Regions from separate parts of the Stenotrophomonas sp. YJH_SMC_21 genome, predicted to be linked through region 3. Evidence: predicted binding sites of a transcription regulator. Region 3 holds the regulator's gene; each other region holds the start of a gene.
What was found. Region 3 encodes FliA, which starts transcription of late flagellar genes. Its sites were predicted from a motif close to TAAAGTTTNNCNNNCNNNGGCCGATAA; they were not measured.

Region 1 (3,271 bases), on a different contig from region 3:
GCGACAGGATGGCCACGAACCAGCTGCACAGTCCGATCACCCGCACCTCGTGCCGTCGCGCGTTGAGTACGATGCGACCGCGCATCACCGGGAAGTAGCGCAGGCCGAAGCTCGGCGCGAAGCTCTCGCGGAACGCCATGCTGCCATCGGGCAGCGCATGGAAGGCCAATTGCAGCCATCTGTCCTGCGGCAGGTCACGTTCCAGGCTGCCCAGCGAGAGCCGGGCCTGCATGGCCGGTGACGCCGCGATGCGTTCGTTGAACAGGGTGATGCCCCAACTGAAATAACCGGCCACCCAGGCCATCAGAAGGACGGTCTCGATCAGCAGGAGTGCGATCAGGGTGATGGCCATCGGTCTTCCATGAACGGGATCGGTGGATCATGCCACAACGATTTCGCCACCCCGGTAGATCCACGCCATGCGTGGATGTTGCGGCGAGGGCCAGGCGTCACACCGGCGGATGAAAGCTGTCCACCCATGGCGTGGATCTACTTCAGCGCTTCCCCGTCCAACCCCAGGTCCCAGGCCAGTCCCAGCAGTGCCTCGTCCGCCCGCGACGGGGCGGGGCGCGCGTCCGCCAGCTGCTGCAGTTCGCGGATCTCCTCGCGTGCCACATCCTCCAGCTGCTGCAGCTGCTCACGCACGCTCGCGTTGCGCGGGCGCTCGGTATCGGTGAGAGAGGGCAGGGCGCGGATCAGTGTCATGGTGCGGGTACAGGATGCATCCAACGGCGGGTTACAGGCAAAGGCCCCGGTCGAACCGGGGCCTTGCGGGCTGCCGGCGAGGGCAGCGGACATCAGGATCAGAACAGCTCGACGGTGCCGGCGCCCATGCTCTGCTGGGCAACCGGCTTGTGCGGCGGGCGCTCCCATTCGCTGCGCAGTTCGCGCAGGCGGCTGCCGGTGCGCTGCAGGGCGGTGGCGATCTCTTCGTCGAATACGCCGCCATTGCGGTGCAGCAGTTCCTGCAGGGCCACCGCTTCGCGGTTGATCGCGGTCAGGCGGTCCAGGTGGGTGTGCACGCCGCCCAGCGCCTGGGTGGCGATGTCTTCGAACTGCAGGGCGCGCACGGCTTCGGCTACGCTGCCATCGATCGAACGGGCGCACTCGGACACTTCGCGCATGCCGTCACCCAGCGAGGCGTTGATCTGCGCGACGTTGTCGAGCATCGCCGCCGCTTCCTGGCGCGCTTCGCGGGAGCGGTCCATGTCGCGCGAGGCCATGTGCGAAACCGTCTCGCGCACCTTGGCGATGGCGTCCTTGGAGCTATGCGCCAGCTTGCGGATCTGCTCGTTGAAGGTGGTCGAGCGCTCGGACAGGTTGCGCACTTCGTCGGCGACCACCGCGAAGCCACGACCGGCTTCACCGGCACGTGCCGCTTCAATGGCAGCGTTCAGGGCCAGCAGGTTGGTCTGGTCGGCGATCGACTTGACGTCTTCCAGCAGCGCGAAGATGCCATCCAGGTGCTGCGCCATCTGGTCGATGTGCTGCACGGTGGTGCTGCTCTGGCCGCTCACCTGTTCCAGCGCTTCGACCAGCTGTTCCATACGGTGGCTGGCGTGCTGGGCGAAACGGGCAACGTCGAGGCCGGCATTGCCTTCGTCACCGGCGCGGTCGACGATGCGCGACAGGGCCTGGCTCTGCTGGCGCGACTTGCGGTTCATCGCATCGAAGCTGCCACCGAGGCTGGAGACGGCCTGGCGGATCAGGTCACGGGCGCGTTCCACTTCGCCGCGCGAACCCTCGATCTCGTTGCCGACGAAATTGCGCAGTTCGGTCAGCAGCTGGTCCTGCTCACGCAGGACACGGGCGTGTTCCGGGGAACGGTGTGCCTGGGCGCGGGTGGTCCACCACGCAAAGCCGAGCCAGCTCAGCGTCATCGTGGTCAGGATCGCCCAGCGCAGGGCGGCCGGCCATTCGAAACCGATGGCGAAGGGGAGCAGCAGGGTCAGAGCCAGGGGGGCGGCCAGACGGATGAAAATGCGTGAGTACATGGACGTTCTCGGGAGGTGCACGGAGGATGTATCGGCCGTACCCCCTTTCTCTTTAACGTCGATGTGCCTCGAAGTGCATTCTGAATGCGCCGGTTTTCCGGCGCCTTGGCGGCTTCGGGGGCCGAGCCCTTTCCGTGCCGGAAAGGGATCCGACCCCACACCCTCAGGCCAGCTGCCGGTCCACGGCCTCGATCATCGCCTTGCGGCTGAACAGGAAGTCCCAGTAGCTGCCGCCCAGCTGCCGCCACAGCACCGCAGCGCGCACCGCGGCCAGCAGCAGGGCGCGGATCTCGGCCACCACGCCAGCCTGGCCCAGGTAGTGCGGGTTGCCCTGCACCATGACCCGCGGCTTGAGGTGGCTGATGGTGTCGGCGTAAAGGCCTCCCAGGTTGGCCAGCACGTCCGGGTGGCCGCTGTCGCCCAGTTCGGTGGCCTGGCGCTGGGCGCGCTCGATGCCCGAGGCGACCTTGTTCACGGTGGCGCCATCCTGAACGAAGCGACGCTCCAGCTGCAGCACCGACAGGGCCAGCTTGGGCAGGATCGGGTCCTGGCCCTGGCTGCGGAAGTAGTTGTGCAGCAGGCGCAGGCCGGACTTCAGTGCATGGCGGTCACCGAACACCTCCTGCGGCGAGGACGCATCGACACGGAACACGCTGTCCACGGCGGTGCGCACGGCGGCGGCGTCGGAATGGCCGGTATCGGCGATACGGCGTACCTGCTGCAGGGCCTGGGCAATGCCGGCCAGGGCCAGGACGCGGTCGTCGACAGTGAAACTCATGCAGCGATTACCTCAAAAGGGGAAGGGGTGGTGCGCAGGCGCTGTTCCAGCGGCGCATCGGTGGCGGCGATCACCGCGCCACCCAGGCACACGTCACCGTCATACAGCACCAGTGATTGACCGGGGGTAACGGCGCGCTGTGGGCGCGCGAAGGTGACCAGCACGCTGCCATCGTCCAGCACCTGGACCGTACACGGCTCATCGGGCTGGCGGTAGCGGGTCTGGGCGGTGCATTCGAAGCGCCGTGCCGGCGGCGAACCGGCGATCCAGTGCGCGGTTTCCGAACGCAGGCGCTCGGACAGCATCCACTTGCTGTCGCGGTCCTGGTCCACGTACAGCACGTTGCTGGCCACATCCTTGCCGACCACGTACCACGGCGCGGCCGGGCGTCCACGCACGCCGCCGATGTTCAGGCCCTCGCGTTGGCCCAGGGTGAAATAGAACACGCCCGGATGTTCGGCGATCACGCTGCCGTCGGCCGGGTCGAGGATCTGGCCGG
Region 2 (3,271 bases), on a different contig from region 3:
ATCGAGTACGGGTCGGTCAGGCGGCTGTCCAGGTATTCAAAGCCAAGCGTCCAGATGTTCTCGGCACCACCCAGCGTGGCCGGGAAGCTCACTTCGCCGTCCAGCTGGTAGTTGCGCAGTCGCGAGGTCGACCAGTCGCTGCCGTTGAAGCTGCCTTCCGGGCCACCGGCCAGGCCTTCGTTGATGCGTGAGTTGTTCACCGCCTCCACCGCGGCCGTCACCCGCGAGGTCACGTCGCCCCAGCGGCCACGATGGGTGATCGCGCCGGTGTTGCGGTACATGCGGTTGGTCTCCGCTTCGCCCTCGGCCAGTGCCGCCAGGTCAACACCGGTCGATGTACCGGTGGTGCTGACCGCGCGATCACCAGCGTAGATGTTGCCCTGGCGGCTGGTGCCGGCTTCGAACTCCACCACCTGGTTGGCGGTCACGTCCCAGCGCAGCAGCGCGTTGACATCGCGGTTCTTGACGCCCTCGCGGCCGGCCGGCGGCACCGCGTTGGGGTTGGTAGCGTACTGGCGGTTGAGCTCCAGCGAGTCCGCGTCGGTCTTGTTGAGATTGCCGTACAGGCGGAACGACAGGGTGTCGGTCATCGGCCCACTCAGCTGCAGGCCGACGCGTTCGCTGCCACCTTCGGCGCTGTGTTCGGGCACCAGCCCATACAGGTCCACCGCACCGGTCAGGTCACCGGTCGGGCGCTTGGTGATGATGTTGACCACGCCGCCGGAGGCACCGGAGCCATAGCGTGCCGCCGCCGGGCCGCGCAGCACTTCGATGCGCTCGATCATTTCCGCCGGCACCCAGTTGGTGTCACCGCGGGTATTGCGCTCGCCGCTGCGCCCCATGCGCACGGCATCGCGTGCGCCGATGCGCTTGCCATCGACCAGGATCAGGGTGTTTTCCGGGCCCATGCCACGCAGGTCGATCTGGCGGTTGTTGCCGTACTGGCCCGAGGCGCTGTTGCCGGTCAGGTTGACGCCCGGCATGGTCCGCAACAGCTCGGCGATGTCGTTGGCTGGCGGGCGCCGGGCGATATCCTCGGCGGTGATGGTCGAGGTGCCCAGTGCCTGGCGCGCGATCTGCGAGGCGGTGACGTGCACCGTGTCGATATCGGTGGCGTCGGTTTCGGCCTGGGCGGTCAGGGCGCTGCCCGCCAGCAGGGCGGCAACGGCAAGCGCCAGCGGGCGCGGCGAATGGACAACGGCAGGAGACATGATCAGGACCTTCTGGCAGGGCTGCGGGGCCTCTGGCAAAGGGCTTGAGGCAACGACGAGGGGGGGGAGGCGGAGCCGTCCTGCAGGCACCTGCAGCCCGCTCCGTGCGCGCATTCTCCCATCAATGCGAGTGATTCTCAAATGCGTTCACTCATTGCCGCAGCGGCGTCGATGTGCTTTGCGCACCGTGCAAGCCTGCACCGCGCGTAAACTGCCCGGCTACCCCGCCATCAACCGTATGCCGCCGCGGCCGATACCCGTGGTTTGCCGTACGCAGTCAGAGATCGACGTGGAACCACCCCAACTGGACGATGCCAGCCAGCCGCTGGCCGAGGCCTGGCAGCAATGCCTGCTACAGGCCGGCCCTGCCGCCACCGCGCTGCTCAAGGCCGCTGCCACCGATGCCCCACCCGCGCTGGCCCAGCGCTTTTACGAAGTGCTGCTGCACGACGGGCGCGCACGCCGCTTCCTGTCCCACGACCAGGTCAAGCAGCGCCTGCAGCCGGCCATGCAGCGCTGGCTGGTACAGCTGCTGACCACCGACGCCGCTGGCATCGCCACCACGGTCGCCTCGCAGCGGGTGATCGGCGACGTACACGCACGGGTCGGCATCCCGGTCGACCTGGTCACCCGCGGTGCGCGCGTGCTCAAGCACGAGCTGTTCGTGCGCCTGCGGGACGACGCGCCCGACAGCGCGACCGCGTTCGCCGCCATCGCCTGCTTCAGCGCGATCATGGACATCGCCATGGAAGGCATGACCCTGGCCTACACCCATGCGCGCGAGCGCTCCACCCGTGCCGACGCCGCCTACCGGCTGTTCTCGCTGGTACAGAACGTCGGTACCGAACGCGAGCGCCAGCGCGCATTGCTGCTGGACTGGGAGAACGCCCTGCTCTACGCCCTCGCCGGCCACGTGCAGGCCAGCGACAACGCCAGCCTGGCCACCTCGGAGTTCGGCCTGTGGTTCACCCACAAGGGCATCTCCAGCTTCGGCGAAAGCAGCGAAACGCAGCAGGTGGGCCAGTTGATGGCCCGCATTGACGGCCACCTGCAGCGCGCGAGTGGCGATGCTCCGGCGCAGCGACTGGCGGTGCTGCCGGCCATCCGCGAGGACCTGGCCGCCATCCGCACCCTGATGACGCTGCTGTTCGAGCGCATCGGCGAACTGGATGCCGGCAGCGACGCGCTGACCAACCTGCTCAACCGTCGCTTCCTGCCCACCGTGCTGCGCAGGGAGATCGAGCTGGCCACGCGCAACCGCACACCGTTCTCGCTGCTGCTGCTCGACCTGGATCATTTCAAGGCAATCAACGACGGCCATGGCCACGATGCCGGCGACCGTGCGTTGCAGCACGTGGCCGGCCTGCTCGGCCAGCTCACGCGTGGCAGCGACTACCTGTTCCGCTATGGCGGCGAAGAATTCGTGGTGGTGCTGGTGGCCGCCAGCGAGTCGCAGGCGACCGTGATCGCCGAGAGCCTGCGCCGGCAGATCGCACAATCACCGGTAGCGCTGGCCAATGGCCAGGTGCTGGAACTGACCGCCAGCATCGGCGTGGCCGGTCACGATGGTCATCCGGACTACGAGCGGTTGATGGCACGCGCAGACGCGGCGATGTACGAGGCCAAGCGCAGCGGCCGCAACCGCGTGGTGGTCGCCAGCGCGGACCTGCAGGAAGCCCCGGGGCGGCGTGCACTGCAGCGATGACGGCAGGACAGGTAGAGTCGACCGCTGGTCGACTATCGCGCGCAGCGCGGGATTTTTCGCCGTCGGAACGAAGAGCAGTCGACTGACAGTCGACTCTACCGACAGTCGACTCTACCGGTTCGCGCGCCAGCCGATGCATTGAACGCCACCACCCGCCATGCTGCCCACCACAGCAGCGCCAGCAACGCGATGCCCGCCCCCAGCAGGCACACTGCGGGCCAGCCATGCCGCACCTGCATCCAGGGCCCCGCCGCCGCTCCCGCACCGCTGCCCACCGCATAGAACAGCATGTACAACGCCACCAGGCGCCCATGCTGTTCTGCCGGTGCACGCAGCAACGATGCCTGGTTCGAGA
Region 3 (3,271 bases):
CCCGGCCAGTTCCGGGTCGGTGCGATGCTGTTCCGGCGGCAGGCCGAGTGCGCCGAAGCCCTCGTGCACGCGGCGGACGATGCCGACCACGCGACGGATGATCTGCCCGGTCAGGTCCTGGTAGCTCTGGGTCAGGGCGATCTCGGTCAGGTTGTGGCGGATGCGCTCGAGCTGCGCGTCCTGGCCCGGCTGCAGGCCTTCAGCACGCAGCTGTTCGGTCAGGCTGCGGCATTCCTCGGCCAGGTCCAGGGTACGGTGCGTGGCCTGTTCGGTCATGGCCACCACGTGGTCCAGGCGTGCGCAGGCGTCGTCCAGCTCACCGGCCTCGCTGGGCACGGTCGGCAGCTCACCCAGTGCCTGCCCCAGCTCGCGGGCCAGCCGCGAGAGGCCGCTCATCATCGGCTGCGTTCGCAGCGCGACCAGTCCGTCGATGCGCTGCCGCCAGGCGGCCTCGTCACCGGACTCGAGTGCGTCCAGGGCTTCCTGCAGGCGCAGGGCGAGGGCGCTCTTGTCGACCGTGGTATCCATCAGGCGCTGGCCGCCAGGCGTTCGAAGATCTTGCCGAGCTTCTCTTCCAGCGTCTGCGCAGTGAACGGCTTGATGATGTAGCCGTTCACGCCGTTCTGGGCGGCTTCGATGATCTGTTCGCGCTTGGCTTCGGCGGTGACCATCAGCACTGGCAGGGTCTTCAGCTTGGCATCGGCACGGATCGCCTTCAGCAGCTCGATGCCGGTCATCACCGGCATGTTCCAGTCGGTGACCACGAAATCGAACGGCTGGCTCTGCAGCAGCGACAGCGCGGCATGCCCGTCCTCGGCTTCGGCGGTATTGGTGAAGCCCAGATCGCCCAGCAGGTTCTTGACGATCCGACGCATGGTCGAGAAGTCATCGACGATCAGGATGCGCATGTTCTTGTTCAAAGCAGAGTTCCTTTGTTGTTCATTCCGGGCGGCCGGGGGCAGCCGCCTCGGGCATGTTCATTCTTCCAGGCCGGCGTCCGCCGCCTCGAAAATCTTGAGCCGGCCACGCAGGCGCAGCACCGCCTGGCCGTGGATCTGGCAGACGCGCGACTCGCTCACGCCGAGCACCGCGCCGATCTCCTTCAGGTTCAGTTCCTGCTCGTAGTAGAGCGAGAGCACCAGCTGTTCGCGCTCGGGCAGGTGGCCGATGGCCTTGCCCAGCTCGCGGCCGAACTCACCACGCTCCAGCACCTGCTGCGGGGTCGGGCCGCCCTGGGCGACGGTGTCCAGCTCGCCCTGGTCCTCGATGCGCGACTCCAGGCTCAGCACCTGGCCACGTGCGGCGTCTTCCATCAACCGCAGGTATTCGGGCAGCGGCATCTCCATCGCGGCGGCCACTTCGGTGGCGCTGGCGGCGCGGCCGCTGCTCTGTTCCAGGCGGCGAATGGTGGCGGCGGCATCGCGTGCACGGCGGTGCACGGAGCGCGGCACCCAGTCGCCACGGCGGATCTCGTCGATCATCGAACCGCGGATGCGGATCGAGGCATAGGTCTCGAACGAGGCGCCCTGGTCGGCGTCATAGCTGCGCGACGCTTCTATCAGGCCCATCATGCCGGCCTGGATCAGGTCGTCCACTTCAACGCTGGCCGGCAACCGCGCGGCCAGGTGGTGGGCGATGCGCCGCACCAGGTCCGAATGCTGGGCGATGACCTCGTTGGCCGCCGAGCGCTGGACTTCCCTGTACTGGGCTGCGCCTTTCATGCGGCCACCCCGCGCTGCTTGAGGATGCGCTCGAGGAAGAACTCGACGCCGCCACGCGGTTCGGTCGGCGCCTGCCAGCGTGCGGTGCGACGCGCGATCTCGGTGATCGCCAGCGCGGCCGGGCTGGACGGGTAGGCCTTCACCACCGGCTGCTGGCGCTGCACCGACAGGCGCAGCCAGTCGTCCTGCGGCACGCAGCCCAGGTAGTTCAGCGAGACATCGGCGAGGAATTTCTCGCAGACGCGGGTCAGCTTTTCGTACAGCACGCGGCCCTCGTTGGGGTCGCGCACCATGTTGGCCACTACCTGGATGCGGTCCACGCCGCGTTCGCGCGACAGCACCTTGATCAGCGCGTAGGCGTCGGTGATCGAGGCCGGCTCGTCACAGACCACCACCACGGTGTCCTGCGCGGCCTGGCAGAAGGTCAGCACGCCGTCGGTGATGCCTGCGGCGGTGTCCACCACCATGATGTCCAGTTCGCGTTCCAGCTCGGAGAACACGTTGACCAGGCCGACGTGCTCTGCCGGGGCCAGCTCGGCCATGTGCCGGCGGCCGGACGCGGCCGGCACCACCAGCACGCCGTTCGGGCCTTCGACGATGACGTCGTCCAGCGAGCAGCGGCCGGCGACCAGGTCGGCCAGCGTGAAGGTCGGGTTCAGCCCCAGGATCACGTCGATGTTGGCCAGGCCCAGGTCGGCGTCCAGCAGCAGCGTGCGCTTGCCCATGCCGGCCAGTGCCACCGCCAGGTTGGCGGACACATTCGTCTTGCCCACGCCGCCCTTGCCGCCAGTGACGGCAATGGTGCGCACAGGGCCGAGCGGCTCGCTGCGGGTGGCCGACAGCGGGAAGGTCTTGGTCAGCTTGGCGTACTCACGCGACGGCATGGTTCAACTCCGGGTTGCAGGGCATATCGGCCGCGCGGCGCAAATCTTCAAGGCGAAGTACGAGATTGGCCGCACTGGCCCGGTGCAGGTCCTCCGGAACATCCTGGCCATCGGTCACCCAGGTGATCGGCAGGGCGTGGTCCACGGCCACTGACAGGGCGTTGCCGAAGCGGCCGGTCTCGTCCAGCTTGCTCAACACCAGGCCCTGCAGGTTGGCGGCGCCGAAGCGGCGGACCACCTCGTCCATGTCGCCGAAGCTGGTGTTGGCCGGCAGCACCAGCAGGGTGCGTACCTGGCGGGCGGCGCGCAGCCACTGCAGCTGCGCGGCCAGCGCGCGGTCGCGCGGGCCCAGGCCGGCGGTGTCGATCAGCACCAGCTTGTAGTCCTTCAGGCGTTCCAGCAGCTGGTCCAGGTCGGTGCCGCTGTTGGCCTCGTGCACCGCGATGCCGAGCTGGCGGCCGTAGCCGTACAGCTGCTCGCGGGCGCCGATGCGGGTGGTGTCGGTGGTCACCAGGGCGACGTCACGCGGCGCATGCTTCTCGGCGAAGCGCGAGGCCAGCTTGGCGATGGTGGTGGTCTTGCCGGCGCCGGTCGGGCCCACCAGGGCGATCACGCCGCCTTCTTCCAGCGGGTCGACCGGGGCGATCGGCAGCTTGCGCGAGATCA

Region 1: AC5P67_RS19440 (methyl-accepting chemotaxis protein) is a predicted target of FliA. The motif match lies at 2,023-2,049, and genes of this name have one in related genera.
Region 2: AC5P67_RS19790 (GGDEF domain-containing protein) is a predicted target of FliA. The motif match lies at 1,442-1,468, and genes of this name have one in related genera.

The regions. Positions count from the first base shown of each region.
Region 1 is NZ_JCAFSU010000023.1:22,488-25,758, forward strand. Features, by position in the region: gene AC5P67_RS19430 (hypothetical protein) at 1-352, opposite strand, end outside; gene AC5P67_RS19435 (hypothetical protein) at 490-705, opposite strand; gene AC5P67_RS19440 (methyl-accepting chemotaxis protein) at 804-1,994, opposite strand; gene hflD (high frequency lysogenization protein HflD) at 2,158-2,772, opposite strand; gene mnmA (tRNA 2-thiouridine(34) synthase MnmA) at 2,769-3,271, opposite strand, start outside.
Region 2 is NZ_JCAFSU010000025.1:7,533-10,803, forward strand. Features, by position in the region: gene AC5P67_RS19785 (TonB-dependent siderophore receptor) at 1-1,211, opposite strand, end outside; gene AC5P67_RS19790 (GGDEF domain-containing protein) at 1,501-2,916, shown strand; gene AC5P67_RS19795 (MFS transporter) at 3,012-3,271, opposite strand, start outside.
Region 3 is NZ_JCAFSU010000024.1:10,720-13,990, forward strand. Features, by position in the region: gene AC5P67_RS19590 (protein phosphatase CheZ) at 1-528, opposite strand, end outside; gene cheY (chemotaxis response regulator CheY) at 528-920, opposite strand; gene AC5P67_RS19600 (RNA polymerase sigma factor FliA) at 978-1,721, opposite strand; gene AC5P67_RS19605 (MinD/ParA family ATP-binding protein) at 1,718-2,605, opposite strand; gene flhF (flagellar biosynthesis GTPase FlhF) at 2,592-3,271, opposite strand, start outside.